One region of the Paenibacillus sp. SN-8-1 genome, then DNA from elsewhere that is predicted to be linked to it. Evidence: predicted binding sites of a transcription regulator. Region 1 holds the regulator's gene; each other region holds the start of a gene.
The links. Region 1 encodes Rex, which represses fermentation and respiration genes when NADH is low (regulators of the CRP and FNR family bind a similar motif). Its sites were predicted from a motif close to TTGTGAAATATTTCACAA; they were not measured.
Positions count from the first base shown of each region.

Region 2: a site for Rex is predicted at 3,529-3,546, ahead of ACRRNK_RS01130 (DUF1858 domain-containing protein). Genes of this name have one in related genera too.
Region 3: a site for Rex is predicted at 3,195-3,212, ahead of ACRRNK_RS11490 (DUF2249 domain-containing protein). Genes of this name have one in related genera too.
Region 4: a site for Rex is predicted at 3,903-3,920, ahead of ACRRNK_RS20225 (TorD/DmsD family molecular chaperone). Genes of this name have one in related genera too.

Region 1 covers NZ_CP194782.1:1,990,605-1,998,458, forward strand. Annotated here, with positions in the region: gene panC (pantoate--beta-alanine ligase) at 1-398, shown strand, start outside; gene panD (aspartate 1-decarboxylase) at 391-774, shown strand; gene ACRRNK_RS09420 (tetratricopeptide repeat protein) at 885-1,517, shown strand; gene dinG (ATP-dependent DNA helicase DinG) at 1,692-4,544, shown strand; gene ACRRNK_RS09430 (redox-sensing transcriptional repressor Rex) at 4,580-5,230, shown strand; gene ACRRNK_RS09435 (amidohydrolase) at 5,220-6,518, shown strand; gene ACRRNK_RS09440 (DUF5590 domain-containing protein) at 6,552-7,049, shown strand; gene ACRRNK_RS09445 (hypothetical protein) at 7,324-7,854, shown strand, end outside; gene ACRRNK_RS09450 (AAA family ATPase) at 7,850-7,854, shown strand, end outside.
Region 2 covers NZ_CP194782.1:206,410-214,263, forward strand. Annotated here, with positions in the region: gene ACRRNK_RS01110 (ABC transporter permease) at 1-224, opposite strand, end outside; gene ACRRNK_RS01115 (ABC transporter ATP-binding protein) at 221-1,135, opposite strand; gene ACRRNK_RS01120 (histidine kinase dimerization/phospho-acceptor domain-containing protein) at 1,264-2,613, opposite strand; gene ACRRNK_RS01125 (response regulator transcription factor) at 2,649-3,323, opposite strand; gene ACRRNK_RS01130 (DUF1858 domain-containing protein) at 3,656-3,886, shown strand; gene ACRRNK_RS01135 (DUF438 domain-containing protein) at 4,165-5,418, shown strand; gene ACRRNK_RS01140 (ROK family glucokinase) at 5,695-6,642, shown strand; gene rapZ (RNase adapter RapZ) at 6,697-7,590, shown strand; gene ACRRNK_RS01150 (gluconeogenesis factor YvcK family protein) at 7,649-7,854, shown strand, end outside.
Region 3 covers NZ_CP194782.1:2,405,546-2,413,399, reverse strand. Annotated here, with positions in the region: gene ACRRNK_RS11505 (TIGR04053 family radical SAM/SPASM domain-containing protein) at 150-1,334, shown strand; gene ACRRNK_RS11500 (multicopper oxidase domain-containing protein) at 1,495-2,481, opposite strand; gene ACRRNK_RS11495 (hypothetical protein) at 2,517-2,852, opposite strand; gene ACRRNK_RS11490 (DUF2249 domain-containing protein) at 2,868-3,101, opposite strand; gene hemG (protoporphyrinogen oxidase) at 3,269-4,726, shown strand; gene ACRRNK_RS11480 (group I truncated hemoglobin) at 4,869-5,225, shown strand; gene ACRRNK_RS11475 (AraC family transcriptional regulator) at 5,459-6,316, shown strand; gene ACRRNK_RS11470 (alpha-glucosidase/alpha-galactosidase) at 6,460-7,854, shown strand, end outside.
Region 4 covers NZ_CP194782.1:4,130,497-4,138,350, reverse strand. Annotated here, with positions in the region: gene ACRRNK_RS20245 (LacI family DNA-binding transcriptional regulator) at 1-409, opposite strand, end outside; gene ACRRNK_RS20240 (MFS transporter) at 592-1,809, opposite strand; gene mobA (molybdenum cofactor guanylyltransferase) at 1,974-2,618, shown strand; gene moaA (GTP 3',8-cyclase MoaA) at 2,721-3,728, opposite strand; gene ACRRNK_RS20225 (TorD/DmsD family molecular chaperone) at 4,021-4,716, shown strand; gene ACRRNK_RS20220 (efflux RND transporter permease subunit) at 4,843-7,854, opposite strand, start outside.

The DNA of each region.
Region 1 (7,854 bases):
TGAACTTTGATGTAGAGATTGTCCCCTGCCCTATTGTTCGTGAATCAGATGGACTGGCACTCAGTTCCAGGAACGTATATTTGAAGGAAGAAGAGAGAAAGCAGGCTCTGATCCTGTCCAGATCTCTGCGTGAAGCAGAAGAGTGGATGAAGAACGACCCGGCCGTGACCCTGGCCGAAATTCGTGATGGCCTGACCCGGAATATTAAGTCTCAGCCCATGGCTGTAATTGATTATGTGGATATTTTAGCATTTCCATCGCTAACACCAGTCCATGAAGAGGCTAAGGTAAGCGATCTGGATGGAGAACTCTTGATTGCCCTGGCGGTTAAATTCGGAACAACTCGTCTGATTGATAACATTCTTTTTACTACCAAAGGAGTGGTAACTCATGTATAGAACCATGATGAAATCCAAAATTCACCGCGCAACCGTGACAGAGGCGAACCTCAACTACGTGGGCAGTATTACCATAGATGAGAACCTGATGGAGCGGGCAGACCTGCTTGAGAATGAGAAAGTACAAATTGTAAACAATAATAACGGTGCTCGCCTAGAGACTTATGTGATTCCAGGACCACGCGGCAGCGGTGTGATCTGTCTTAATGGAGCGGCAGCGAGATTGGTTCAGCCGGGGGACACGGTTATTATCATTTCCTATGCACAGATGTCCCAGGAGGAAGTACGTCACCATAAGCCTACCGTTTTGTTCGTCGATGAGAATAACCGTCCTGTTGAAACAGCCAGCTACGAGGTACATGCGACAGTCCGTTAAGCTGTAATCCATTATTTAAGGGGTTCCTTCAAGAATGAAATCATCCGCCTAAACAAAAAATGAACATAGGGCCGCTGCTTGATTTCATTTTCGTTTAGGGTGGGATGCAGATGATGTTTCAGCATGTATTTGCGGAAATGAATGATATGTTGGAGGAAATCGCTGAGATGTACCCGATCGCTAAAGGTAACCAGAAGCAGGAGCTGGGCAAAAAGTGGCAATTGCTTAAAGCTATGAGTGATGGAATTATTGAGGAGTGGCTTTCTTTTGAAGAGAAAATGAGTGATGTACGCAAAAGCTGGGGGTTAACGGATTCTGCTAAGATTGTGGAGCTGCCTGAGATGAAGTCGGGTACCTTCATTAAGGGACAGGGCTATTACAAGCTAATGATGTATTCCCATGCGGCCGAACAGTTCAAGCGTACCACCGAGGAGTTTCAAGACAGCCTGTTGGCCCGGATTTATTTGGCCATGTCCTATTTGAATATGAATGATACCCGGGAGGCGGGACGGCATTTTCAATGGGTGCTGCCATTGACGGACAACAAGCGGCTTAGATCCATCGTCTATAATGCGCTTGGTTGTATTGAAGCGAAGATGAACCATATGGATAAAGCACAAGAATATTTTACATTAGCCCATCATATTGATCCTTCATTTACTGAGCCCTTGAATAATTTGGATGTATGCCAACAAAAACGGGGATCCCTGCAGTTCGGAGCCCAGCTTACTTCATTATTGTAATGTATCTTAATTTGATGAACGATGCGACCATTCAATGGGATTTTTTCGCATCGTTTTTTGTTTGTTATAGGGTAAAAGAGGGGTGCGAATATTTGTTTGCATGTCTTAATTTCCAAACCGAGTTTTTTTTGATATGCTGTTAGAGAGACTGGAATGAAAGGTAATGAGTATATAATGAAATATGCCGTTCTCGATTTTGAAACGACAGGTAACCAGTCCTCTGATGAAATTATTCAAGTTGGGCTTGCTATTATAGATCATGATCGTACGATTAGCCAGGTATATTCCTCGTATGTGAAGCCGGGTGTACCGATTCCGCCTTTTATTTCTGGGTTAACAGGGATTACCGAGGAGGATGTACAGAACGCTCCCTTACTGGATGAGGTTATGATGGAAATGGTGCCTCTTCTGGACGATGTGATCCTCGTTGGCCATAACGTTGCTTTTGACTTTAATTTCTTACAGAGTGCTTTGGACAAAACGGGCTATTTACCCTTTACGGGGAGAATCCTGGATACCATGGATTTCCTCAAAATAATGTTTCCTTCGCTTACATCATATCAGCTTGGCTTTGTGTCCGGTGAATTTGGGGTAACCCATGACAGACCTCATCAAGCCGATTCCGATGCCTTGGCTACCGCACTTATTTTTGCTAAATGTCTGGAAGAGATTGATGACCTTCCACTTCTCGCTTTGCAGCGGCTTTCTGACCTGTTCTCAGGCGAGGACAGTGATTTGGGATGGTTCTTTGATGCTGCACTCCAGATCAGGGAGAGGGAAACGGACGCTTCAACAGATGGGTTCACCTATTACCGTCAGTTCGCGCTTCGGACAGAAGACTGGATTGACATCAAGCCGCCGCGAAGTGAGGATTTCGATAATCCTCTGAAGGATAAATCTTTCGAGCAGTTTATGGCTGATGTTCGTGCGAACTTGAAGAGCAAGCTCCCTGGGTATGAAGAGCGGGAAGCTCAGAATATCATGCTTGAAGACGTCATGAAGGCCTTTGATGAGGATAAGCACTTGTTGGTCGAAGCAGGTACGGGTACAGGGAAGTCACTCGGTTATCTGCTGCCTGCGATTTATCACAGCGTTAAGTCTGAAGAGAAGGTTATGGTAAGTACGCATACCATCAACCTGCAAGAGCAGCTCCGCGAGAGAGATATTCCTCTGCTTACGGACGTGGTTCCTTTTCCATTTCGGGCAGCAATCTTCAAAGGAAGAGGGCATTATTTGTGTCTGCGCAAATTTGAACATAAAATAAACAAGAGAGATTTCACTACACCAAAGGAAGAAGTTATGACGGCTGCACAGATGATCGTGTGGTTAACCCAGACCGAGACCGGGGATGATGAAGAGCTGAACCAGGGCAATCGGGGAGCTGATTTCTGGGAGACGGTTGCCAGTGAATCGGATTCCTGTCTGGGACGCTCATGTCCATGGTTCAGAAAGTGCTTCTATCATAAGGCCAAACACGAGGCTGGTGTAGCTGATGTGGTGATCACGAACCACTCGAAGCTGTTCACAGATGTGAAGGCGGGTCATCAGCTGCTTCCGAGCTATGAACGTCTTGTCATTGACGAGGCACACCATCTCGAAGAAGTAGCCGGCAAGCATTTGGGTATGAATATGAAATACTTCACGGTCGTTCACACCTTGACACGCCTCTTCAAGGACAGTAAGACGGGTCAGCTTCCGAATCTGCGGGCTCAGCTTCAGACCAGCGGGTCGGAGAAGGCCAGCGAGTGGATGAGTGTAATTGATAATCTGTACCCTGAGATTATTGAGATCAAGGAGAACTGGGATCGTCTCAGCGATCAATTGTTCGGACTCATGCCTGAGCGAAGCGATGCCGCTCCCGGAGACCCGGGACAGTTCGTTCTTCGTCTGCTTCCGCACAAAAAGCCCAAGAATTGGGATGCGCTTAGTGAAATCGAGAATCAGATTTACATGACTATGGGTACGGTAATTCGCAAAGGCGAACGTATGGTGAATGAGCTAAAGGAAGATGACGAAAGTTATAGCTCTGAGAGCCTGGTGACGGATATAAGCGGTCTGTTCAAGGATTTGGGAGCTGAGAGGGACAGTATCCGTTCTTTTATGAAGCTCGACAATGAGGAGACGGTCTACTGGCTTGAAGGTAACGGTCATTACCGCAGCCGGTCTCTGCAAATTTATGCTGTACCCGTTGAGGTAAGTGAACAGCTTAAAGCTCTTTTCTTTGATAAAAAGAAGAGCGTTATCATGACCTCTGCTACTTTATCCGTAGACAAGTCGTTTCAATATATGATCGAGCAGCTGGGACTTACGGAAGCTTCTGAGCAGGATCAATTATTGACCTCGTTGCTTCCCTCACCATTCAAGTACAGGGAACAGGCCCTGCTCGTCATCCCTCGGGATTTCCCAAGTGTGAAGGGCAGTGTCGGGGACGATCATTTCGTGAATACACTCGTACAGTCCTTGGCTGATTCGGCAATTGCTACCCAAGGACGCATGCTTGTATTGTTCACTTCTTATCGTATGCTTAGACAGGTATATGACCCCCTGAAAGAGGTTCTATCTACACAGGGGATTACAGTCATTGGACAAGGAGTAGACAGCGGAAATCGGACTAAGCTTACTCGAAGATTTCAGGGCCAGCAGGCCTCTGTATTGCTCGGTACGAGCAGCTTCTGGGAAGGTGTCGATATTCCAGGGGAGGCTCTTACGAGTCTGGCTATCGTACGGCTTCCATTTCAACCTCCGAACCATCCGCTGGTAGAAGCCAAGAGCGAGCGGCTGCAGCAGCAGAAGAAGAATCCATTTATGAAGTTGTCCGTCCCGCAGGCGGTTATCCGCTTCAAGCAGGGATTTGGACGACTGGTGCGGTCCTCCCAGGACCGCGGTATCGTGATTGTATATGATACACGAATTCTCGAGTCCTATTACGGGAAGTATTTCCTTTATTCTTTGCCAGGCCCAAAGATGGAGCATATGCCCACCAACCAAATGGTGCCTCGGATTTCGGAATGGCTTGGCCACCGGTGATCAACCGGACTCATTAGCATTAGGGGGAAAAAGAAATGAAATCGGAGAAAATCTCAGATGCGGTGGTACGCAGATTACCCGTATATCTGCGCTTTCTGAATGAACTGAGCCTTCGGGAAGTCGCAACCGTCTCATCGCAGGAGCTTGGACAAAAGCTGGATCTGAACCCGGCTCAAATTCGCAAAGATCTTGCATACTTCGGTGATTTTGGTCGTAAAGGTATCGGATATGATGTCTCCTATCTGATCGAGAAGATTCGCCAAATCCTCAACTTGGATCAGCAGATCAATGTGGCCCTTGTCGGGGCCGGGAACTTGGGTCAGGCCTTATCCAATTACAATACGTACTTGAAGGACAATATGAAGATCGTGGCGGTCTTCGATGCCTCGGAGAAGAAGGTCGGCCAGAAGATTAATTCCTTGACCGTACAGCCGATTGAAGATCTTGGTGCTACCGTGAAGAAGCTGGGTATCCGGATTGGAATTATAACTGTGCCTGATTTTGAGGCACAACGGGTAGCCGATCAGCTTATCGATGCTGGAATTGAAGCGATCCTTAACTTTGCGCCAACAATTCTGAAGGTGCCTGCCGAGATACGCCTGCACGCGGCAGATTTTACAACGGATCTGCTCAGCCTGGCATATTATTTGGGAGATGGAAAGGAAGCAGTGACAAATGAGTCGTAAATGGTTAATTGAAAACGGAAGCTTTGCTGTGCTGGAACCAGGACGTTCTGTGGTCAAGGGATATATGTTAATTGAGGACGATCTGATCAAATATGTCGGAGAGTCTCGTCCCGAGGTCGAAGAGGGGACAGACACTTTTGACGGAAGGGGCCTGCTATTTGCTCCAGGGCTGATTAATACCCATGGTCATGCAGCGATGTCTCTGCTGCGCGGTTATGGGGACGATATGCTGCTCCAAACTTGGCTGCAGGAGAAGATGTGGCCGATGGAAGCCAAGTTCACCTCCAGAGATGTATACTGGGGTACCGCGCTGTCTGTCGTGGAAATGCTTAAGGGAGGTACGACAACCTTCCTGGACATGTATGACCATATGGATCAGGTAGCTAAAGTAACGGAGGAATCGGGAATTCGTGCTGTACTGATGCGCGGAGCCATTGGCTTATGTCCTGAGGACGTACAGCAGCAGAAGCTGGAAGAGGCGATACGGTTCGCCCAAGATTGGCATGGCAAGGCGGATGGGCGAATTACGACCATGATGTCCCCGCATTCCCCTTACACTTGTCCGCCTGCATTCATTGAGAAGTTCGTTCAAGCGGCTCATGACCTGGATCTTCCGCTGCATACCCACATGTCCGAGACTGCCGCTGAAGTGCAGCAGAATATCAATGAGTATGGTCTTCGTCCAACGATGCATTTGGAAAAGCTAGGATTCTTCTCACGACCTTCAATCATCGCCCACGGCGTGCATTTGAATGATGAAGAGATCGAGATTCTTGCTACGAATAAGGTTGCGGTGTCGCATAACCCTGGGAGCAACCTTAAGCTTGCCAGCGGCGTTGCCCGTGTCGTTGATCTGCAAAAGGCAGGGGTTGTTGTCTCCTTGGGTACAGACGGGGCAGCAAGCAACAACAACCTCGACATGTTCGAGGAGATTAGGCTGGCAGCCTTGATACATAAAGGTGTATCAGGTGATCCGACGGCTGTACCGGCAGAAGAAGCTCTTAAAATGGGCACGATTTATGGTGCTCAGTCCGTATACCTGCCAAATACCGGAAGGCTTGCGGAAGGCATGAAGGCTGACTTCATTGCTATGAATACCGATCAAGCTCACTTTATTCCGCATACGGATTTCATTTCTCATATGGTATATTCCGCTGGCCCTAAGGACGTTGAACATGTGTGGGTGAACGGGAATCAGGTTGTTAAGCATGGCAGCTGTCTGACCATTGATGAAGAGCGGGTACGCAGAGAAGCTCAAGCTTGTTTCGAAGGATTGCTCTCCCGCTAAGCGGAGCACTTCTGAGTGAAAGGAAGTGATCGCATGAAGAAAAAAACGAAATGGATTTTGATGTCCATAGTTATCGCCCTGCTGATTCTGTTTGGAATTCAGAGATATTATGTGTATTCGATGGAGGATTATTGGAACGAGAAGAACGCTGCTGTCATTGTGGCCAAGCAGCAGGCTAATCTGGCTTCGTTAACACATGCCAGTAAGTCCGTATGGGATACCGTGTGCTGGGTGATCGAAGGCAAAAGTACATCGGGAGAAGATATTGTGGTATGGGTCGTTGATGGTAAGGTTGACCACCAGGAGCTGGCGAAGAATGGAGTCAGCCTTGATCAGGTTAAGAACAGCATCAAGTCTCAAATGCCGGATATCTCTATTGTCCGCCTTGTCCCAGGTATATTTGATCAGGGGGCAGGGAAGCAATACGTATATCAATTGTTCTATAAAGATGGAGATCATTACAACTATAAGTTTTATAGGTTCGCCGATGGCCAGGCTCTGCCTGATACCTACACTTTGCCTAATCGGTAGGCTTGAGCCTTAGTGTTCTCCTATATTAAGAGACCTTCCAATTTAATTGGAAGGTCTCTTTGAATTGCGAACAATTCTTGAACATTAGAAGAAATTATCGATTATTTCAAATATTTTCAATAAGAAGTTTAGAAAAAAGTATATATTCTATGATATACTATTACTTGTACGTTTCAGTATATGATGATACACAAACAGACGGAGAAATCCGTTAATTTTTTTGAGTGGTCGTGTTTTGTATGTATAAGATTGAAATTACTAAGGGGGATATGAATTGAAATTACGTCTTGTTCCATTGATTACTAGCGTCGTTATCTCCGCAGCAATTCTGTTTGGTGGGTGGTTCGCTTATAGTCAGTTTGCTGTTGAGGCCCCGCTTAAGAAATTGGTCACCGAGTATGAGGGTGTCAACAACGTTCAATTTGTTATTACCCAGAAACAGGTGGACTTGAAACTCGATCTACAACCAAAAACCGATTTAAGAGGTTTAGTTGAACATTTGACGGTTGACGGCAAGTCGTTGATCGGCAGCCGCAAGCTAAAGCTTACCGTTGTGGATCATTCAAATAAAGTACTCGATCAGTGGTGGTCCAAAGCTCTCTTTCCTGTAGCGGAAGCCATGGATAATAAGAAATATACCGAGATTCCGGTGACTCTAGAGAAGCTTCAAGAGGGAGCACCAGGACTTTCAGTCAATACGGTAATGGATAATCAGAATATATATGTGACTCTATCAGACGGAAAAGCCAGCAAGTTCATTATACTTCCGCGAGTGCCGGGTGAGATGGGGGTATGGAGCAATGTC
Region 2 (7,854 bases), 1.8 Mb from region 1:
ACGAGAGTGCTTCCCATGAACAACGCCAAGGGCACAAAGGCCATCATATTAGTGATAAGCCCTTCCCACAAATGTCCGTGGTATTGCTTGACCAAGTAGTCATAACGCAGCCCGAAGTTTAGCGCCTGCATTACGACAAGTCCGATAGGAGCGATGAAGATCAGGAACCAGATTCCCTTGCCGCGGATCTTGAGGAAGTCTGATGATAATGCGCGGCCAATCATAAGGACTTCACCTCCCCGATCACTTCCATGAAGATGTCCTCCAGTGATTTGTTCTTCTCCTCCACCCGGTAGATCAGGTGTCCATTCTCCACAAGATGCTTGACGAGTCCGGCTACCTGTTTATCGTTAATTCCGTTAAAATAAAGCCTTCCATCCTGCATCGTCCCGGCAAGTCCGTTGTCCTTGGCCAGCCAGAGTGCTGACTCAGGCTCGGACAGGGAGATGTTGATGCCCCCGGCCGCCTTCTGCCTCAGGTTAGAAATGGTGTCCTGGAACACCATACGGCCTTCGCGGATGATGCCAACGGTTCCCGCCATCTGCTCCACCTCGCCAAGCAAGTGGCTGGAGACGAGGACGGTGATGCCGTGCTCCTGGGGCATGCGCTTGATCAGTTCCCGGATTTCATGGATACCTGACGGGTCAAGTCCGTTCGTAGGCTCATCAAGAATAAGCAGCTCAGGTGAACCGAGCAGAGCGGAGGCAATCCCGAGACGCTGCTTCATACCAAGGGAATAACCCTTCACCGCACGCTTCGCTTCTTTGGTCAGGGATACGATGTCGAGGACCTCGTCAATACGGGACTTCGGCACATTCAGAATGCGGCGGATCGCCTCCAGATTCTCTACAGCTGTCAGATGACCGTAGTAAGATGGATACTCAACGAGAGATCCGACCCGGCGCAAAATATTAATTTTGTCCCGTCTTAGATCTTTTCCGAGAATTTCGACCGTTCCCTTCGTAGGGCGGATAAGCCCAAGCAGCATACGGATCGTTGTAGTCTTACCGGCGCCATTGGGGCCGAGAAACCCATAAATTTCGCCTTTTTTAATTTCAAGATTCAGACCGTCAACGGCGGCGCGTCCACGGTAGCTTTTCGTTAATCCGCTAGTTTTGATCACATAATTGTTCATTTCTCTCACCTCGATAACCAGCATAGTCCTGCCAGTTTAAATGCCGGTCCATCCGAAGTTTAAAATTAGGTTAAAAAATAACAAAACCAGAACGTGCGGCTACACGTCCTGGTTCAAATGAATATATATTATTGGGTTAAAGGCGCTATTCGCATAAGCGTTCCGCTGCCATTGCTCTCGATCTCTAGCCCCAGGTCCATTTCCTTAAGCAGCAGCTGAACGATGGACAGCCCAAGTCCGGCCCCTTTGCCACTGCTGTCAGAGAGCATGCCGGGACCGCGGTCCGTAATGATCAGAGTGGGGCGGCCGTGATGGATCTCGGTATCCAGGCCGATATAACCGCCTGATCTGGCATGGCGGACGATATTCTGGAAGAGGTTATCGAGTACTCGCCGGAAGGCCTGTTCATCCACATTCCAGATCAGCGGGTCTCCCTCCAGGTTGATATCGGGGGAGAGCCCTTCCTTCTCCCATAAGGGATACCAGGCCGCCGCGCTCTCCCGAACGATACGCAGCACATCCTGGGGCTTTCGGTGAATGGCATATTTGCCGCTGGTTAAGAGGTTATAAGAGAGCAGATGATCGATCAGGTGATCCAGGTCGCTCATCTTATCCTGCATTAAGGAAAGGGACTGCTTCCCTTGATCGGTAAGCTGCTCCTTCTTCAGCGAATACAGATGGCTGCCAATAACGGTGAGCGGGGTCCTCAGATCATGGGACAAGTTGCTGATCAGACGCTTGCGCAGCAGCTCCTCTTCTTGCTCCCGCCTGCGGCTGTCGCCAAGCTGGTCGATCATGGAATTGAACGATTGCTCAAGCAACCCAATCTCATCAGCCCGGCCGGTATGGATCTTCATAGGAAGCCCATCTTCTCCGGGGGAATGCATAGCCGATTCGAGCGTAAGCAGCCGTGTTCGGATCCCCCGGAAGAATAAATACGAGATTCCGGCGAAGAAGGCGAACAGAAGGAGCAGCGTGATGGCGAATAAGCTTGGATCAGAAGCAACACCATTTTGCTGAAAATAGCTCTGGGGAATTTCGATGACCATAAAGCCCTGCTTCTTCGTGGGCGTATCCCCTATAAAAGCCAGAACGGCGAAGAGCTCACTGTTCCCGGTGCTTGCCTTCATGTACTGGATGGCATCCTCATTTGACCATTTGACCGGACGTGACCCGGGGGGCAGCTGGAGGCGCGTTATTCCGCTATGATCGACCCAGAAAATGGAGGCGAAGGGATATTTCTGTTTGAATAGCTTCAGCCTCTGATCAATCTGATCGGGAGTAGCATCCGCAAGCTGCTTGGCGGCAGTATGCCAGTTATCGGTCAGATACTCCCTCCGTATGAAATGCTTATTCTCCTTCGGCTCATTCTCGCTTATAACGGCACTCTTAACGAGCCAGGACGCAAAGAAGCTTAACGGAATCACCACCGGAACGAACATGAGTGCCGCGAGGACAATTAGCAAATACCGTGACAATAATGAACTTCGGAATTTGGGGAATCTCTGGAACCTCATGCCTTCACCCTGTACCCAATCCCGCGGATCGTTTCGAGGATTTGTGGTGCGGCAGGATCAAGCTCAATCTTTTCTCTCAGATAACGGATATGCACCATCAGCGTCTTGTCCCCATCGAGATAGGGATCTCCCCATACCGCTTCATAGATTTGTTCCTTGGTCATCACTTGGCCCAGATGCCGGATGAGGTACATGAAGATCTGGAACTGCTTGCCGGTCAGGATAATCTCGCTGCCTGTCTCCTTGTTCTCCAGCCGGTTCTCCCGCTCGAATACCCGTAAATGTCCAATCTCTAAAGGCTTACCACTCAAGGAGCCGCTGCGGCGCACCAACACTTCAATTCGCGCCGCAAGTTCATCCGGGTGGAACGGCTTCGTCAGATAGTCATCGGCGAATTGCAGCCCCTGCAGCTTGTCATCGATGGAGGAACGTGCCGAGAGCATAAGGATGGGCAGCTCCGGGTGGTTCCTCTTCAGACGCTGTCCAACGGTGAAGCCGTCAAGACCAGGCAGCATCACATCCAGAATGACCAGATGACAGTCGGCTGCCGCTTCCACGGCGCCTTCGCCGCTCTTAAGCCATACCACCTCGTATCCCCTTTCCTTCAAGTCCTTGCTCACCCAACTTCCGATCTCCGTATCATCTTCTATGTAAAGTATATGGATTGCCACGTTTAGTTTCCTTTCCGGCCGTGCCCTAATTTTGAGTGCATTATACCACGAACTGCCAAGCTGCAAGAAATAGAACCAAGGCCCGTCACGAGAGTTGGGGCATCCGATATGAGATGCGTTAAAGTTGTTAATAGAAAGGTACTATAGTAACTCCTTGGGGAGTTGCACGGCCTTTCGGCCGCTCGTGTATCAATTTTATCTTTACTTGTGACTTTAATCACAATGCGCCTCTGTAGGGCGTGTTACTTTTAAGTTGAGAAAAGTTCTCATCCAGGGACACACCAAGAGGCGGTGACGATCGCCCCCGGTTTCCCAGCATGGAGGTTATTCCTATGAGCAGAAAATCCGTTAACTTTCAATCGAATTTATATGATCTGTGCACAGCAGATCCAGAGATTATAGACATCATGATCAGCCTTGGCTTCGGGCATATTGCCAAGCCCGGTATGCTGCAAAGTGCGGGAAGATTCATGACCATCCCCAAAGGCGCGGCAATGCGGAAGATCCCTATTGAGGAGATCGTGCAGGCCTTTAAGGATAGGGGATACGAAGTTATAGCCTAGGTAAAACGAACTTAAAAAGATGACATGTGAGGGAGGAGTAACGGAGGGGAAGCTTGGAACTGTAGGAGCGAAAGCGCTCGCCTACAAGCTTTCTGAAAGAAAGCTGCATCGGAAGCATATTCTTTGTCTCCGGATTTCAACCGTACAATACGGTATTAATCAGGAAATCTGGAGGCGGGCAGCGGCCGAAAGTCCAAGCATTCTCCGTAGTTACGGCTGCCCCCAATGTGAACATTTTACTGCGTCTTAGCTAGATATGAACGAGGAGGAGAATCATCATGAGCGAGCTTATCAACAATCGGGAGACACAAATTGCAGGGCAGTCCATGCGTCAGAATATGCTTAAGGAGATTATCAAGGAGCTGCACCAGGGGAAGAGCGTAGATGAGGTTAAGGCCCGGTTCGCTGAGGCCGTAGGGGACGTAACCGTTGAGGAAATTTCCGCGATGGAGCATTCCCTGATGGAAGAGGAAGGTATTCCTGTCACTGAGGTTCAGCGGTTGTGTTCAGTGCATACTGCTATTTTCAAGGGTTCTATAGAAGAAATTCACCGCTCCTCGAAGCCCGAAGAACAACCAGGGCATCCCGTGCACACGTTCAAGCTGGAGAACCGGGAGATTGAACGGCTGGTGAATTTCAAGCTTCAGCTGCATACGGATCGGTACCGCAAAGAGGCGAGTTCAGAAATCACGCTTAAGCTGCTCGAAGACCTCAGCCTGCTGCTGGACCTCGATAAGCATTACAGCCGGAAGGAGAATCTGCTCTTCCCTTACCTCGAGAAATACGGGATTTTTGGGCCGACCAAAGTGATGTGGGGTGTAGATGACGGCATCCGCCTTATGATCAAAGAGACAAAGGCGATGCTGAGTGCGAACAGAGAGAAACCTGTGAATGCCCAGATCGTGGAGAGTCTGGAACGGATTATTTCTGAGGTAAATGAAATGATTTTTAAGGAAGAGAATATTCTGATGCCGATGGCGCTGGAGAAGCTGACCGAGGACGAGTGGGTGAAGATCGCCCGTGAGAGTGAGCAGATTGGCTTCTGCTTAACAACTCCCGATCAGGAGTGGAAGCCAGAGCGTGCAGCCGATCCTGGTGAGGTAGAAGGAGAAGCCGCCGGTACCCGGGACGGATTCGTCCGCTTTGAGACAGGCATCCTGTCTGTGCAACAGCTTGAAGCTGTCATGAACCACCTTCCGGTTGATCTTACGTTTATCGACGAGAACGATGTGGTCCGGTATTTCTCTCACGGCAAGGAGCGGATCTTCGCCCGGACCAAGGCCGTCATCGGCCGTACCGTTCAGAACTGCCATCCACCGCAAAGTGTACATGTCGTTAATGAGCTGCTGGCCGACTTTAAGGCCGGACGCAAGGATGCGGAGGACTTCTGGATTCCGGTCAAAGACAAGTTTGTCTACATCCGCTATTTTGCCGTAAGAAGTGAGACCGGGCAGTATCTTGGCACACTGGAATTTACGCAGAATATTGCACCGATCCGCGCACTCGAAGGACAGAAACGGATTCTGTCATAAATTTGTTAGATATGGTCCATGGATAGGACTCTTTAGTTCATATCAACTACTTGTATAAATGCGAAAGAGCGCTCTGTGTATCCCTAGGGAGAAGGAGCGTTTTTTGCAGTTCCTTTTCCAGGTAAAAGGGGGTCCCCGCACAGCCATCATTTACCGTAAAAGCCTTGCTGACAAGGGGTTTGAGAAACCCTACCTTCTCTTGACCGATGGGGAGGGTTCGCTTATAGTTGGTACGTAGGAGCAAACTATTTTAAAGAGAAAAAGGTGGCTTGTAAAATGTCTGAACAAATCTACATTGGTGTCGATCTGGGCGGAACAGCAATTAAAGTCGGCATCTGTAATGAGGAAGGCCAGCTTCTTCATACGTATGAAGGGCCGACAGAAGTTGAGAAGGGAGCGGATGCCGTAGTTAATAATATCGAACGGTATGTACGTCTTATTCTCGAACAGTCGCCGTATGAATGGGATCAGCTGGCGGGTGTTGGCGCAGGGGTTGCCGGCTTTACGAATGTCCGTGACGGGATCATTATTCTTGCACCAAATATAGGTTTGAAGGATGTTCATATCCGCAGCATTCTGGAGCAGCGGCTTGGCAAGCCTGTCCGCATAGATAACGATGCTAACGTGGCTGCGCTCGGGGAAGCCTGGGCCGGCGCTGGCAAAGGAGTAGGGAACTGTGTCTGCTACACCCTCGGTACGGGCGTTGGCGGCGGTATTATTATTAATGGGGCTATATATCAAGGCTTCTCAGGCATGGCCGGCGAGCTGGGCCATATGTCTGTAGTTCCTGATTTGGAAGCGATTCAGTGCGGCTGCGGCAAGATCGGCTGCCTGGAGACCGTATCCTCAGCTACCGGTGTCATTCGTATGGCGAAGGATGCTGTAGAGCGCGGGGATCGTACATCCTTGTCCCAAGTGGAGAATATTATGGCTAAGGACGTCTTCGATGCAGCCAAAGCCGGGGATGAGGCGGCCATTCGTATCGTCAACCGCGCAGCTTTTTACCTGGGCAAATCCCTTGCTCAAGTGAGCGCGGTGCTTAATCCGCAGCGCTTTATTATTGGTGGAGGCGTGTCCAAGGCAGGCGATATTCTGTTCAATGAAGTACGCAGCGTATACGCCAAGTTAACACCGGAGCCTCTTCAAGAGGGTGTTGATATCGTACCGGCTATTCTCGGCAATGATGCGGGAATGATCGGGGCTGCAGGTCTGTTCTTGCACTAAGTCGATGGGTTAAAGACTTAATATATAGAGAAGATTGTGAGGGAGGGAAATCAGATGACGGACAAGGAACAAACATCAGTTGCGAATTTGATCATTATTACAGGCATGTCGGGTGCGGGGAAGTCGCTCGCTGTACGGAGCCTGGAGGACCTCGGTTTTTTCTGTGTAGATAACTTACCTCCGGTGCTTATTCCCAAATTTGCCGAGCTTATTGAACAGTCTAACGGGAAAATCGCCAAGGTCGCGCTCGTCATTGATTTACGGGGACGGGAGTTCTTCACGGCATTATCTGAGTCTCTCAATTATATCAAAGATCATTTTACAATTAAGTGTGAAATCCTGTTCCTTGACGCCACCGATTCCGTACTGGTACAGCGTTACAAGGAAAGCCGCCGAAGGCACCCACTTGCTCCCGAAGGCATGCCGCTGGATGGCATCAGGCTGGAGCGCAAGATGCTGGAAGAGCTGAAGACATCAGCCACTCAGGTGATTGATACGAGCAACATGAGACCTTCTGTGCTGAAAGACAAGATTATTGCCGGGTTCTCCCACCTTGAGAGCAGTAACTTATCTGTAAATATTACTTCATTTGGATTTAAATACGGAATTCCAATCGATGCCGATTTGGTATTCGATGTGCGCTTTCTTCCGAATCCGCATTATATTGAACAGCTCCGCCCACACACCGGGCAGGATAGCGACGTATATGAATATGTAATGAAGTGGCCTGAGACGCAAGTATTTCTGACCAAGCTGCTGGATATGCTTCATTTCCTGCTTCCACAGTATCATAAGGAAGGGAAGAGCCAGGTGATTATCGGTATCGGCTGTACGGGCGGCAAACACCGCTCAGTAGCCATTTCCGAATATTTGGGCCGTATGCTCGGTACGAGTGAAACGGAGACGGTCCGCGTCAGCCACCGGGATTCCGATCGAGATCGGCATTAAGAGGTGAATAGAAGTGAAAGATCGGTCTACAAGTGAAAGAGTGCCGCGAATCGTCGTAATGGGCGGGGGGACCGGCCTGTCGGTCATGCTGCGCGGCCTGAAAGAGAAGCCTCTAGATATAACAGCGATTGTGACCGTAGCCGACGACGGAGGCAGCTCAGGTATACTGAGAAGTGAGCTTCAGATGCCGCCTCCGGGAGACATCCGGAACGTGCTGACTGCGCTTGCTGACGTAGAGCCGCTGTTATACGATATGCTCAATTA
Region 3 (7,854 bases), 410 kb from region 1:
GTAATTGAGAGGATGGATTCTGTGCAACCGCGGTAATCGGGCAACTGATCAGACAAGGCTTAATCTGGCAATGTGACAGGTATCACTATGCCGCTCAAACAACTGTGTTAGTTTCAATTAGCAGAGATGTTTGAATAGGAGGAAACAGCATGAATAAGATGAAGAAGGAAAGGGATTATTCGCGCTCGCCTTTTATTGTCATTTGGGAAGTTACACGTGCTTGTGCGCTTAAATGTCTTCACTGCCGGGCAGAGGCTCAATATACCGCAGATCCGCGGCAGTTATCGTTTGAGGAGGGGAAGAGGCTGATCGACCAGATCGCGGAACTGGACAATCCCTTGTTCGTTTTTACCGGAGGAGATCCCTTGATGCGTCCTGACCTGTACGAGCTGATTAAGTATGCGGTGAACGAGAAGCAGCTTTCAGTCTCTATGACACCGAGCGCTACACCAAGAGTCACCAGGCAGGCAATTGAGAAAGCGAAAGAGTCGGGACTGTCCAGATGGGCCTTCAGTCTTGATGGGTCATGTGCTGAAATTCACGATCATTTTAGGGGAACCCAGGGTTCATTTGACCAGACCATGCGGGGGATTGAGTGGTTGAAGGAGCTTGAACTGCCGATTCAGATTAACACAACGGTCTCGAATTATAATCTTCATGACCTTGAAGCGATCTCACATAAAGTGCAGGAGATGGGCACCGTGCTATGGAGTGTATTCTTCCTGGTGCCAACCGGCCGGGGAATGGTCAAGGATATCATTTCTCCTGGGCAGCATGAAGAGGTGATGAAATGGCTTGCAGAGCTATCCGGCAAGGTTCCTTATGGCATCAAGGCTACGGAGGCACCGCACTATCGGCGGGTCTATGTTCAGGAAATGAACCGCCAGCGCCACGGGAATTCCTCATCAGGCCCGGCTTCAAGAGCAGATCATTTGAGCGCCCATAATCCATTGGCCGCTTCCCATTCAAATCCTGTACCAAGCTCAGTTATGAAGCGGAAAGATGTGCTCGGACGGGCTCCGAAAGGTGTGAATGATGGGGACGGGTTCGTGTTCATTAGCCACATTGGTGACGTATATCCCAGCGGGTTCCTGCCGATTGTTAGTGGGAATGTGCGAGAGCAGCAGCTTGGAGAGATCTATCGTAATTCTGTGGTGATGAAGGAGCTGCGCGACAAAAGTCTGTTGAAAGGTAAATGCGGAGTCTGCGAGTTCAAAGAACTCTGCGGGGGATCAAGGGCAAGAGCATACGCGATGACCGGCGATTATCTGCAAAGTGACCCTTACTGCGCCTACATTCCACGTGCCTTGGCAGTGGCTGATGAACAGGGCTAACACATACCTGATTAGAGAGCGAATACACAACGAAATAAACCGCTCTGAAGTTGATTCAGTAAAGTCAACACCTGAGCGGTTTTTGGGTTGTGTATTACTTTTCACACAGCTGCAGTGGATAGCAGAGCGGAGCATTTTTCTTTCACACACGAATCAACAATTATTTGCCATCTGGAGTGACTCTAATTAGACCGGCCGCTCCCTTAGAGGCTTGATTGAACTGATGGCTCACCATGGTGTAATCGCCAGCTTCGGTCAGCTGGAACTCCACCACAGCACCGCCGCTTGCGGGGAGAAGCACGGTCTGCATGCCATGCAGAACATTATCAGGATTACCATCGAGGTAGACTGTATCCATCAACGTTCCAACCACATGGAAGGAGGATACTTCATTAGGTCCGGCGTTCAGAACATACAGTCTAACCCGGTCTCCGACGTTGGCTTTCAGAGGATGCTCTGTCAGGGTATAGTTGTTACCGTTAAAGACGACATAACGTGGCTTGGCGTTCTGAAATGCCTGGTAGTCATTCTCCTTATACCATTCACTTTGTACTATCGTGTATTCCTGGTCTATCTGTTGATCGGTGGGATATCCGTCCTTCGGCTCAACAATAATCATGCCATACATTCCGTTGCCCAAATGCAAGAGGACCGGCTTGGTCCCGCAATGATACATGAATACTCCTGGCGAGTTCGCCGTATAGGTGAATGTGCCTTCCTGACCTGGCATCACACCAATGAATTTATGATTCGGAGCTGCATGCACAGCATGAAAATCCATGGAGTGAGGCATCTGGGGATCTATGTTGTTCAGTGTGAAATGAAGCTGATCACCTTGCTTAACTCTAATCACGGGTCCTGGTACAGTGCCGTCAAACGTCCATGCTTCATAAGGCACACCTTTGGAAATTTCAACTTGAGTGACCTGGGCGGTCATTTCAATAAATACCTCATTGCCCTTGCGAGTGATTACAGGTGGAATTGGGGGCTGATTCAGCCGCTGCACCTCGGGTTTGCCGGAGGGCAACTTGGTATCGCCTGGATCGTCGTTACTCCAATCACAGCCGCTTGTAATTAACAAAGCCAAAGCCGCAAGCACAAGCAGGACAGCTCGTACAGTCTTATATCTTGCTGGGATTTCGATCAACGTCCTTTCTTAGAGCTGGAGTTCAGTTAGACAATCTACTTGTCAACAGACTTTAGGCAAAGATTTGCTTCGTCGTAAAGTGCAGCCATGCCTCCATACAGGGTATGGAAGAAGGCGTCCGAGACATCCATGCTGAAGGAAGTATATTTCTTAGGGTCGATATCCAGCATGTGCTCGAATAATAAAGCACTGTTATAAGCGTAGAAGCAGTAGTAGATATAGTCGAATTCCGACATTTTCTCAAATATAGTTACAATATCCCGGGCGTACTTATGAACATTGGATCCGGCTTCATGAATCATATGAAGCGCATCAGGGATACCGGCTGTGATCTTGATGGTGCGTTCGTCGACGATGTGAATATCAGCCATAATTGAACCCTCGTTTTACTGTTTGGTAATTTTTACACGGAACCACTCTGGGCCTTGTTCAACATATTCCCAGCTGAACTGATCGCTACGGGTTGCTGAGAATTGATAATACAGCGGCTGTGGATCATGGTCGTTGATGAGCAGCATGGATTGTTCGGGCTCTAATTCGTCAAAGGTCTCAAAAATCACCTTGTGCTTTAACTGCGGCGGATACTCGGTGGCGTTCACGGTAGATGTATATTTGTTCATTTTGTATTCCTCCTTGGAATGGTTGGTAGTAGACTGAGAACCGATCTACTGCCGCTACTCATAATTAGATTATATTTAAACATGAGATTATCCTTGTGATTTCTGTCACAAATACTCAAGTTTAGTTATGATACGTTAACACAAAAATGTAAGGCAGGAGATATAAGATGAGTGAACTTGCTCAAAGAATCGCTGTAATCGGCGGAGGAATCAGCGGACTCAGTGCCGCTTACTATTTGAAGAATAATTTTCAGAAGGCTGGAAAGCCTTTGGAGCTTACACTTATTGAGAAAAGTCATGAATTAGGAGGCAAAATTCATACATTACGCCAAGATGGCTACATAATCGAGAGGGGTCCTGATTCATTCATCGGGCGAAAGGCATCCGCCTTGCGCCTGGCTCAGTCGCTTGGGCTGGAGAGCGAATTAACAGGCACGAATCCTGCTGCGAGAACCAATTACATACTGCATAAAGGAAGGCTGCGTCAGATGCCGGCTGGTCTGGCACTTGGAATTCCAACGAAAGTAGGCCCTTTTATCAAAACCGACTTAATCTCAATCAAGGGCAAGGCCAGGGCGGCGATGGATCTGATTCTTCCAAAAAGAAAGTCGGAGGAGGATGAATCCCTCGGCGGCTTCATCGAGCGTAGAATTGGCAAGGAGGTGCTTGAACACCTGGTTGAACCGCTGCTTGCAGGCATTTACGCTGGTGATACCGGAATGCTCAGCCTACTGTCCACCTTTCCTCAATTTCATGAGATCGAACGCAAATACCGCAGTCTAATTCTCGGAATGATTGCCGGAAGAACCGCACCATCTGCACCGAGTCATGCTCCAGAACTTCAGGACCGGGCAAGTGAGCTGCCTGAGACTGCCAGGACGAGTATGTTTCTCACATTCAAGAAGGGGCTGTCCACGCTCATAGAGAAGCTGGAGAGCGAACTGTCCTCGGCAAGTATTTTGAAGGGATGTGGAGTTGATTCCATCCGACGCCAAGGCGACATTTATCAGCTTGAGCTGGATACAGGCGAACGATATGTAGTAGATGGGGTCATCTTGGCGATTCCTGCATTTGCATGCGGTAAGCTGCTGGAGGGCTTTGCAGATTCGGATACCTTCGATACCGTGCCCTATGTATCTGTTGCCAATGTGGCACTCGGTTTCAAGGCGAGTGAAATCCATACAAAACTTACAGGATCAGGATTCGTCATTCCAAGATCGGAAGGAAGGTTAATGACCGCGTGCACCTGGACATCCTCCAAGTGGCTGCATACTTCACCTACAGACAAGATCCTACTTAGGGCTTATATAGGCCGGGCTGGCGCTGAAGCTAATACGAACATGGACGATAAAGAATTAGTTGGAATGGTGAGAGAAGAATTGCGTGAAATTATGGGAATTACTGCAGAACCTGAGCTTTGTGTTGTATCGTATATGTCCAAATCCATGCCTCAGTATAGGGTAGGGCATAAGGACAGAATCGCTAGTCTGCGGACTGCGATGGATAAACAGTATCCGGGTGTGTGGATCTGCGGCTCAGGATATGACGGTGTGGGAATACCAGATTGTATTACTCAAGGCGAACGAGCGGCAGAGGCATTGGCAAGCAGACTCCTTGCTCAGTAAAATTGCATTTGCAAGAATTCAAGCAAGACAAGAACAATAGCACTGCGAAGCACTAAGTGTAGGTTGAAGTTAATTGGTTTAATGTATTATGTTGCAGGATTTGGGCATGTTAACCATAACCAAATGAAGAGGAGGTGACAGTATGAGCACTTTGTACGAGAAATTAGGCGGAGAAGGTACGATAGCCAAGGTCGTGGATTATTTCTATGATCTGGTCCTTGCCGATAATGAAGTGAATCATTTCTTTGAGCATACCGATATGGCCAAACAGCGTGCGCACCAAACCAAATTTATTAGTTATGCTTTGGGTGGACCCAACCAATACTCGGGCGGAGCTATGACAAAGGTTCATACCGGTATGAATCTTCAGCCTGAGCATTTCAATGCGATCGTCAAGCATCTTCATGATGCGCTAGCTCATTTCGGTGTTGGCTCAGAAGATATTGCAGCTGCCCTGGATAAGGTAGAATCTCTGCGCGGAGATATTATCTATAAATAGACTAGAGTAGGGAATGACAGACTGAAGTAAGAACTCAACCCCTTACGGACAACGACTTAATTTGGCCTCTGACCAGATGGTTTAGTCGTTGATCGTAAGGGGTTGTTTTGTCATGGGATTTCGAAGGGTTCCAACAATCAGATGAATTGGTTAAGCTATCCTACTATAATTAAGTTACAGTTGTTTGGTTATGGTTACGACAAAGTAAATCAGGGGGTGAGGATATACATAACTTGAGCTATAGCTTGTATGAGCCCAAGCTGCTGGAAGGCGCTTATATTCCGCAAATCGCGGCTTATTACTATAAACAATGGGACGGCTTTGAAATGAAATTTCATAAGCATAACCGGGTAGAGGTCATGTACGTAATTTCCGGCACATGCAGGGTGGATACAGAATCCCAGTCTTTTCATATGAAAAAGGGTGACTTTATTCTAATCGACGCGGATGTCTCCCACAAATTACATGTCGATCGTGGAAGTCCATGCAGAATGCTTAATGTGGAATTTCATTTTGCCGAGGAGGACTCGGCTGCTCCCAGCATAAAGGGTATGGCAGAAGGGAACCTGGCTGTTGCCCAGCTTCTCGCGCTCCGGGTTCCTTATGTTCTGTTAAGAGAGAATGGGGATATCTATTCCACGTTAAAGAACTTAATTCATGAGATGGATGCCAAGACTTCAGATAATCAGCTGATGATAAGTCTGCTGCTCTCCCAGCTGATTATTCGTATAGCCTCGCTTGCGGTAGAAGTAGCCGCTAATGAGGCCCATGAGCCTAACGAATATGTAAGTAAGCTGATCCGGTATATTCACCAGAATTATGACCGGGATATCCGGGTCAAGGATATGGCAGGAGCCGTGAACCTTCACCCCGGTTATGTACACCGTATATTCAAAGCCTATACTGGCCGTACGGTTACTGAGTTTTTAACATCATATCGCATAGAGAAGGCACAGATGCTGCTCACCCATACGGACATTCTTGTTGTGGAGATCTCCGACTATGTCGGAATTAACAGCTCTCAGTATTTCAGTACACTGTTCAAGAAGATCACGGGCAAGACGCCTCAGGAATTCCGAAACCCAAGGTGAGAATATTGAACATATAAGTCATATCTGGATAGGATTTTGATAACGCTTTCCTTATGAAATTGTTACAATCCAATTTATAGGAATGGTCATGAACATTTCAGTCAGGTTAATACGTTGGACGAAGTCATAAGGGAGGCAATATCATGTCATTCAAGATTGCTTTTATTGGAGCGGGAAGTATTGGATTCACAAGAGGGCTGCTGCGAGATCTGTTGTCTGTCCCTGAATTTAAGGATATCGAGGTCGCCTTTACCGATATTAATCAGCATAATCTGGATATGGTCACCGAACTATGCCAGAGGGATATTGATGAGAATGGTCTTAATATTCAGATTCAGGCTTCGCTTGACCGCCGGGAAGCGCTCAGGGATGCCAAGTATATCTTTACCGTTGTCCGGATCGGGGGACTCGAAGCTTTCCAGATGGATGTGGATATTCCACTGAAATATGGGATCGACCAGTGTGTTGGAGATACCTTGTGTGCTGGCGGGATTATGTATGGACAACGCGGTATCGCTGAAATGATGAATATCTGCAAAGATATTCGCAAGGTAGCTCGTCCGGACTGTCTGCTCCTGAATTATGCCAATCCTATGGCGATGCTGACCTGGGCATGCAATAAGTACGGCGGTGTTCGCACTATCGGATTATGTCACGGTGTCCAGGGTGGACATTGGCAGATTGCTGAAGCTCTGGGCCTGGAGCAGCAGGAAGTAGATATCATCTGTGCAGGTATTAACCATCAGACGTGGTATATTCAGGTCAATCACGGCGGAGTCGATATGACAGGTAAGCTCTTAGAGGCCTTTGAGAATCATCCCGAATTCAAGATAACAGAGAAAGTCCGCATCGATATGCTTAGACGCTTCGGCTACTACAGCACAGAGTCGAATGGACACCTGAGCGAGTATGTGCCTTGGTACCGCAAGCGTCCGGAGGAGATCAGAGAGTGGATCGATCTTGGCACTTGGATCAACGGGGAGACAGGTGGCTATTTGAGGGTATGTACTGAAGGACGCAACTGGTTCGAGACAGACTTCCCGAACTGGATGAAAGAACCTGCAATGAAATACGCGGCGGAGAATCGCGGTCAGGAGCATGGATCCTATATCATTGAGGGGCTGGAGACCGGCCGAGTCTACCGGGGTCACTTTAATGTTGTCAATAATGGAATCATTACGAACCTTCCGGATGACGCGATTATTGAGGCTCCCGGATATGTGGATCGTAACGGCATTTGCATGCCGCATGTTGGTGATCTGCCGCTTGGCTGCGCAGCCGTCTGCAATGTAAGCATCTCGGTGCAGCGGCTCGCTGTTGAAGCCGCTATTAATGGGGACGATCTGCTGCTTCGCCAGGCGATGATGATGGATCCGCTGGTTGGAGCGGTATGTAATCCGAAAGAGATTTGGCAGCTGGTGGATGAGATGCTGGTTGCTCAGGAGCAGTGGCTGCCTCAGTATTCGGAAGCTATAGCCAAGGCCAAAGACCGGCAGTCAGAGGGTAATCTGCTTCCTACAAGGGAATATGAAGGTGCT
Region 4 (7,854 bases), 2.1 Mb from region 1:
ACGGATTATAGGTCTCGATATGCTCAAGAGGCAGGGCACGTGAGCAGATAATAACACCATCAATTTGTTTGTTCCGCATCATTTCCAGCATTCGCTGCTCTTCATCAGGCTGATAGCTTGTCTGTGATACCATGAGCTGATAACCAGACTTAAGCGCCTCTTCCGCAATCCCTTCCATCATGGTACCGAAGTAAGAGTGATTAATCATGGGCAGGATCACCCCGATAATCTGAGTTCTGCCTTTCAGCAGATGCAGGGCATTAATATTGCGGGAATAGTTCAGACGTTCAACGGTCTCAAGTACCGCTCTACGCTTGTCTTCCTTGACATAAGGGTGATTATTGAGAACGCGTGACACGGTAGCTACAGAGACCCCGGCAATTTTGGCGATTTCTTTGATATTGGCCATGGATCTCACCTCCCATTAAGCCATTATAATTAATCTGAACAAACCACTTGCTCTGTAATGCGTTTCATAAATTACTATATTTAATATGGGACGAGGTTTTAATCTAGTCCCAAGCGGCAGACAATCCACGCAAGACCGGCGTTACCTGACTTTAGGGCGTGACGTTCTCCGTGGATTGTTTGTTATTCTTTGTGATTAATAACCGGGGTATAACCATGCCGATACAGACGATACCCCATTACAGCGAACCCTACAGCTCCGCATAAGGTCAGCATGAGACTTATCTTATACATGGTAACCGCTCCGAAATACTGGTACAGCCATCCTCCGAATACTCCGGCTATCATGCCGGATATCCCCCCCAGGAGAAGGGTGTATACTGCCTGTCCCGAGGATCTGTAAGGCCTTGGCAGGAACAAGGTGGTAAGCTGTGTGCCCACATAGAAGAATCCGCCAAAGGTTACAGCGTGCAGCACCTGAATAAATACGATTTGCAAAGATGTAGTTACTTCGGCCATGAGCATCCATCTCAAAGCGAGCAGCAGACTGACAATGAACATGCAGGTCATGAGATGGGTGATTTTTCTTTTCATATATTTACGCAGCAGCATGAATATGCCTGCTTCAAAGATCGTAGAGACGAATACCGCCACACCGACGTAGAGCTTCGATCCTCCAAGATCAGTGATGAAGAAGGGCATGAACATGGCATTCATGGAGCTTGGTACAGCCACAAGCATGCCAAGAATTACAAATGACACAAAATACTTGTTCCCCAGGGAACGGGTGAACTCCCACAGGTTCAGCCACGGCGTATCCGGTGCCCGATGAAGCGGCTTAAGCAGCAGGGCGGAGCTGATTGCAAGAATAAGAACCATTGTGAACAGCAGGAACATGCCGAGCGCATCGGATTTATCGATAACAGTTCCCGCGGCTACCGCGACAATTGCCCAGCCCAAGGAACCCCACATCCGGAAGGATTCGAACCTCCGTCCCGTACTCTCAGTATAACACAGGGTCAAAGTGTTACTTTGGGTGAGTAAAGGCGTCTGCAGGAAGTAGAATATAATCATGGTCAAATAGAGCATGCGGTAAGTATCTACCAGGAAGACAAGATAGCCGACAAGCAGAAGGCCTGACATCATCAGAAGAAGCACATATTTCGTATTTTGTTGTCGATCATTACAGTATTTCCAGAATGGATTGGCGGCAAGCGAGACGATTGGCCCCATAGACAGCAGCAGACCGATCTCCAGCTTGTTCATTCCGGCTTCCTGCAAATATAATGGAAAAAAGACTGCAAATATAACCATTGCCCCATAGATGAGGAAATTAAGCAGCTTAAGAAAGAACAAGGACTGTACTGGTTGTGAAGCATATTGATGTCGCAAACGCGCCATTCCTTTCTGGCCTGCATGAACAGAAGCCTGATCTCGGGATGAAGAAGATAATGGTCGCTAAGTAAATAAATCGGATAAGATCAATGTATCATGTGATGGAAAGGGATACAAACCATGTTTTATCGGATTTTCTTAATTATGGCATGAAGGGGAGCGGATAATTCATGGATATCACAGGCATAGTGATTGCAGGAGGACGTTCAAGTCGTATGGGGAGGAACAAGGCGCTGCTGCCTCTAGGGAATCTCCCGGTGATAGAGAATTTAGTTCGAAATTTGGATGAAGTTACCAATAGACTAATTGTTGTCTCTAACGACGAATCTCCATACTGCTATCTGGGTAAAGAGATTGTGCCAGACTTATATAGACAAGCTGGTCCGCTCGCTGGTATTCATGCGGGGCTGTCCGCCTCTGGAAGCTCCTGGAACCTCATTACGGCCTGCGACATGCCGTTCGTAAATACAGCTGCCTTACGCCGGCTTATATTAGAGGCAGAGGCAATTAGCGAAAGGGAACATGCATCTAATGGAAAAGAACTAACCGAAGCGGTCATCCCGCTTACAGCGGACGGTGTTCTGCCGCTGCTTGCGATGTATCGGCGTTCCGTGCTTCCGGGTCTCGATGCAGCTCTAAGGGAAGATCAGCTGCGCCTAATCTCATGGACACGGACACTTCAAGCAGCTTATATTCCGGCACATGAGCTGTGCAAGGAAGGGGTTACAGAGGAGCTGCTCTCTTTCAATATGAACCGGCCCGGGGACTATGAGAAGGCGTGTCAGATTTATGAGGAATTTAGGCTCCGGCCATAAGTTGATAAATGATCGAAGAAGCCACCCGCTCTACATGGAGCTGGTGGCTTCTTCGATCATTTAATATGGCAGGTGTGACCTATCAAGGCACCCTGGCCTTGCTTATCCGCCGATCTGGGACATCCGGCGTGAGGTTGGGGTGTTGCTCTGTTCTTTCTTTTCCAGAGCGAGCGCCATCTCATGGTTCTTGGGCTTCGTCCCCAGGGAGTTAATGAACATGGAGCGGATGGCGTCAGGGTCATTCTTGCCTGTAACTTTGCGAACATTGAATTCTTCAGACCAGTACAGGCAGGACTTGATATGGCCGTCCGCTGTCAACCGGAGCCGGTTGCAGTTATCACAGAAGTGATCGCTAACCGGGTGGATCAGCCCGAAAGTACCGGCAGCGCCCTTGACTCTCATGTTCTGGGAAGGGCCATTTCCCTTCAATTGGCTCGCGGCTTCCGTCTCCCAGCCCGCCGCCTGGCATACCTCCATAACAGCTTCCAGAGGCAGGTAGGACTTACGCCACGAATCGGTAGCGCTGCCGATTGGCATATATTCTATAAACCGTACATGAATAGGACGGTCCAGCGTCATGGCAATGAAGTCTTGAATCTCATCGTCATTGGAGCCCTTCATCAGCACCACGTTCAGCTTGATAGGATCAAGTCCGGCTTCTTCCGCGGCGGTAATCCCTTCAAGCACCTTGGAGACATCGCCTCCGCGAGTGATAAGGGCATACCTGTCCTTGTGAAGTGAATCAAGGCTGATATTGATGCGGTTCAGACCCGCTTCCTTGAGGAGGGCTGCCTTCTTGGGAAGGAAAATGCCGTTCGTTGTGAGCGAAATATCCTCAATCCCTTCTATACGGGACAGCATGGATATAAGCTGCTCCAGATCCTTGCGGACAAGCGGCTCTCCCCCTGTAAGGCGGATCTTGCGCAGCCCGATAGGGGCCAACGCGGCGGCAACTTCGGCGATCTCCTCATAGGACATGATTTCCTCGTGAGGCTGGAATACCATGCCTTCGGCGGGCATACAGTATACACAACGCAAATTACAGCGGTCTGTTACTGAAATCCGGAGGTAATCGTGAATCCGTCCGAAAGAGTCCTGCAGCATTTCCATCCAGATTCACCCTTTCTGCGATATGAACTCGGAGTGCAATTAATAATACTTCTTATATTATAATTCATTTTGGTGTATAGCATAGCAAGTGATTGAGCATTCTGATGAAAAAAGATTGAATCTTTTTTCAATAAAAATATTGTGAAAGCGCGTTCACGCTAATGTCATTTTTATGTGTGAATTCATTCACTTGGGAAGTTCTGTATTAGCTATAATGAAGGAGAAGAGACGTCGTCAATCAGGGCAAGGAAGGCGGTATCTCTACCTATAAGCGAACTTAGGGAGCTGACTTATGATGACAACGACCATATTCGAGGATGGTGTTACTGCAAGCGTGGAGCAGATGCTGTGGCTGGAGCGCAGGGGCTGGGTATATCAGCTGCTGGTTGATTTTCTGGGACGTGTCCCTCGTCTATCCTTAATTGCACAGTACCGCCGTGAAGGCAAGCTGAAGGGCCCTGTAATATCGGGTGAGGGAGCCCGGATGTTGAAGAGCTATTTGGATAGTACCCAGGAGAGCCGGCTTCGGCAGGTATGTTATGAGGAAGCTGATGAATATATGAGATTGTTTGCGGGGAGTCAAGCTGTGCTGCCTTTTACAGAAGGGGTATTTCGGGCAAGACAGGAAGGGCTGGAAGCCTTGAGGCACTCTTCTGGGCTTGGGGCCGTGTATTGTGAGTGCGGAGTTGTGTTCAATAAGCTGCATAATGAACAGGACGATCATATGGCAATTGAACTTGAATTCATGTCTGTGCTCGCAGACCGGATGCTTGTGGCCGGCTGTGTAAGGAATAAATGCACGGAGCTTGCCGACATACAGCTGTGGTTCCTGGAATCCCATCTGCTGCAGTGGGCGCCTGCCTTCGCTGAAGCTTTACAGAGAGAGGCGAGAACTCCGCTATACAAAGGCCTGGCTGTACTATTGTCGGAATTCCTTCCACGGGATCTAGATGTACTGCGTTCTTGGAGAGTTGCACAGAGTTCATGATCGGTATTAGGAGCTTGGTTATTCTTTAAAAGAAAAGGGCCGCACCCTTCGTAGAGTCATCTACTTAGGATGCGGCCCTTATGCGTTCGCGGCAATGAAAGAAGAACGCTTAACTTAATTCTACTCTTAAGCCTTAGCTTTGGCTGCAGCTTTAGACTTGCCGCCCCTGCGGAGCTTCATCAGGAATTCATAGACAATCGGCACAATGACGAGTGTCAGCAGGGTTGAGCTGATGAGTCCGCCGATGACTGTGATACCAAGCCCGCGCGAGATAATTCCCGCACTGTTCTCAAGGCCAAATACGAGCGGCAGCAGAGCGCCAATCGTGGCCAGGGCGGTCATCAGAATCGGACGAAGACGGGTTGCCCCGGCCTCCAGAAGAGCCTCGCGTGTAGAGAGGCCTTCGCGTTCCTTATGAATAACACGGTCGATCAAGACGATGGCATTGGTGACCACGATCCCGATCAGCATGAGTGCACCCATAAGTGACGATACATTCAGGGTTTCTCCGCCGATCAACAGGGCGATCAGTGCGCCGATGATGATGAATGGCAGAGAGAACAGGATAGCGAAAGGCGCAAGCCCGCCGCCGAACGTGACTACGAGCACGAAATATACGATCGCAATCGCGGCAGCCATAGCAAGGCCAAGCTGGGTGAACGTATCGTTAATTTGAGCCGTGACTCCCCCGAACTCCACTGTAACGCCATCCGGCTTGTCATAAGCGTTAACTTTGTCTTGAAGACTTTTGGAGGCGCTGCTTACATCTGTAGAGATGATATTGGCACTGACCTCGATCACCATTTTGCCGTCAATGCGCATGATGGAGTTCGGCGAGATACCTTTTTCTACTTTAGCGACATCCTTAATAGCTACTTCCTTGCCAAGTGGGGACATGAGCGTTTCGTTCTCGATGTCTTGCAGGCTCTTGTACGTTTTGTTATCGGCTTCAATATAGACTTTGTAGTCCTTGTTATCGATTTGGACCTCGGTCAGAACCGGACGCTCACGCTGCGGGCTAAGCTTCATAGCCAGCTGTCCGGCAGTAAGTCCCAGCGAGCTGAGCTTCTTCTGATCAGCGACCAGCGTGTATTGGTCATAAGCTTTGGATAAGCTGGAGTCGCCTTTGTCAAAATGAGTCTTGTCATCATTCACCCATTTCAGGATCTGATCGGATACCGGCTGGATCTGCTTCAGATTGTCGCCGTAGACCTGAACAGCAAGCTTGCTTCCGCCCATGCCTCCGCTCATGCCGGACATCTCTTTCCAGGTTCCATCAGGCACCTGTACCTTTAGATCCTCGACTAACTTCTTCTTCACATCTTCAAAATTCTTGGTGTCTTCCTTGTAGATCACATAGAACAAAGCGGAGTTGGAAGGGCCGGGACTAAGCGGATTGGTGCCCCCAACGGAATATTGCATTTTATCCAGGCCAGGCTGCTTCAAAATAAATTTCTCAGCGGTCAGCGCACGCTTCTCGACATCCTCACGCGTGTCGCCCGGTGCTGGTGAATAGGTCACCATAACATACTTCTCGGATTGTTCCGGCATGAAGCTGGTGCCGATGAATTTGGTCAGGAACAGACTGCCAACCAGAAGCAGCACGGCGAAACCGAAGGTGATCAGCTTATGGGACAATGCCCAGTTCAGAACCTTCTGGTAACCGCGGGCCAGTGCACCCGGCTTCTCTTCATGATCATGCGTCTTCTTGAGGCCATTCCTGAACAAGGTATGTGCCAGCGCAGGCACCAGGGTAATGGCAACCAGCAGTGACGCAAGCAGCGAGAATACCATCGTAAGCGCGAATGGGGTGAACAGCTCGCCCACCATACCGCTAACGAAGGCCAGCGGCAGGAAGACCGCAATCGTTACAATCGTGGATGAGGCGATCGGGACGAACATCTCGCGTGTCGCTTCGCGGATGAGTTCGCTGCCCTTCAGCTTCTCGCCGGTCAGGGAGAGACGCCGGTAGATATTCTCGATGACGACAATGGAGTCATCGACAACCCGGCCGATCGCAACGGTCATGGCGCCCAGAGTCATCATGTTCAGTGTAATATTCATCTGACGCAGAGCTAGTACGGCAATAAGCAGCGACAGAGGAATCGAGATGATTGAGATAATGGTAGAGCGGATATTGCGCAGGAAGATCAGAATGATCAGCACGGCGAACAAGGCACCGAACACAGCTTTGCTAAGCATGGTGTTAACGGAGTCTTCAATCGGCTTGCCTTGATCCATCAGAATGGTGAGATCAAGATCCTTGAACTCGGACTTCAGGGATTCCGCTCTGTCCTTAACTTTGTTAACCACATCAACGGTATTCGCGTCATTGGACTTAACAATCTGGATCCCGATGGATTCCTTGCCGTTCGTACGGGAAATGGATTCCGCCTTACCCACGACATTAATTGCAGCTACGTCGGACAGCTTAACCGTAGGAATGGACGCGGGCACAGCAGCGCCCTGGATTCCAGCCGCTCCCGCTCCGCCTGGAGCGGCAGCCTGCCCAGCGCTGGCATTGCCAGCATCCGCAGCGGACTGTCCCGCAGCGCCCTGGGCTCCAGTGCTACCCGCAGCGCTTTGGGTACCAGCACCGCCCGCGGCAGTGCCTTGCCCCGCTGCGCCTTGCGCTCCAGCGCTACCCGGCGCTGCACCTTGTCCAGCGGCTCCGCTGCTTGGAGTTACCGGGATCGTTACATTCTTCAGATCCTCCACCGTTGTGATGGCTCCATCCACAACGACAGCCTTCTGGGATTTATCCATTTCGAACAAGCCAAGTGGTACGCGGACGGCCGAGGCTTGAACGACCCCTTTTACCGTATCTTCGGTTAGACCGAGCTCCTTAAGCTTGTCTTGATTGAACTTCAATTGAACTTCCTTCACATACTGACCGGCCACCTGGACGGAGGCTACACCCTCCAGCTTCTCCAGTGCGGGCTTAACATCATTCTCAGCTGTCCGGGTCAGATTCTCCAAGTCGTTGCCGTTCTTGGCACTCATGCTGAGAGAGATGACAGGCAATGAATTCAGGCTGAACCGGGTAATTTGCGGCTTCTGGGCCCCGTCTGGAAGGGTTACACTGTTCAGTGCTTCCCGTACGACCGCAGATGCGTTGTCCAGATTGGTTCCATAGTT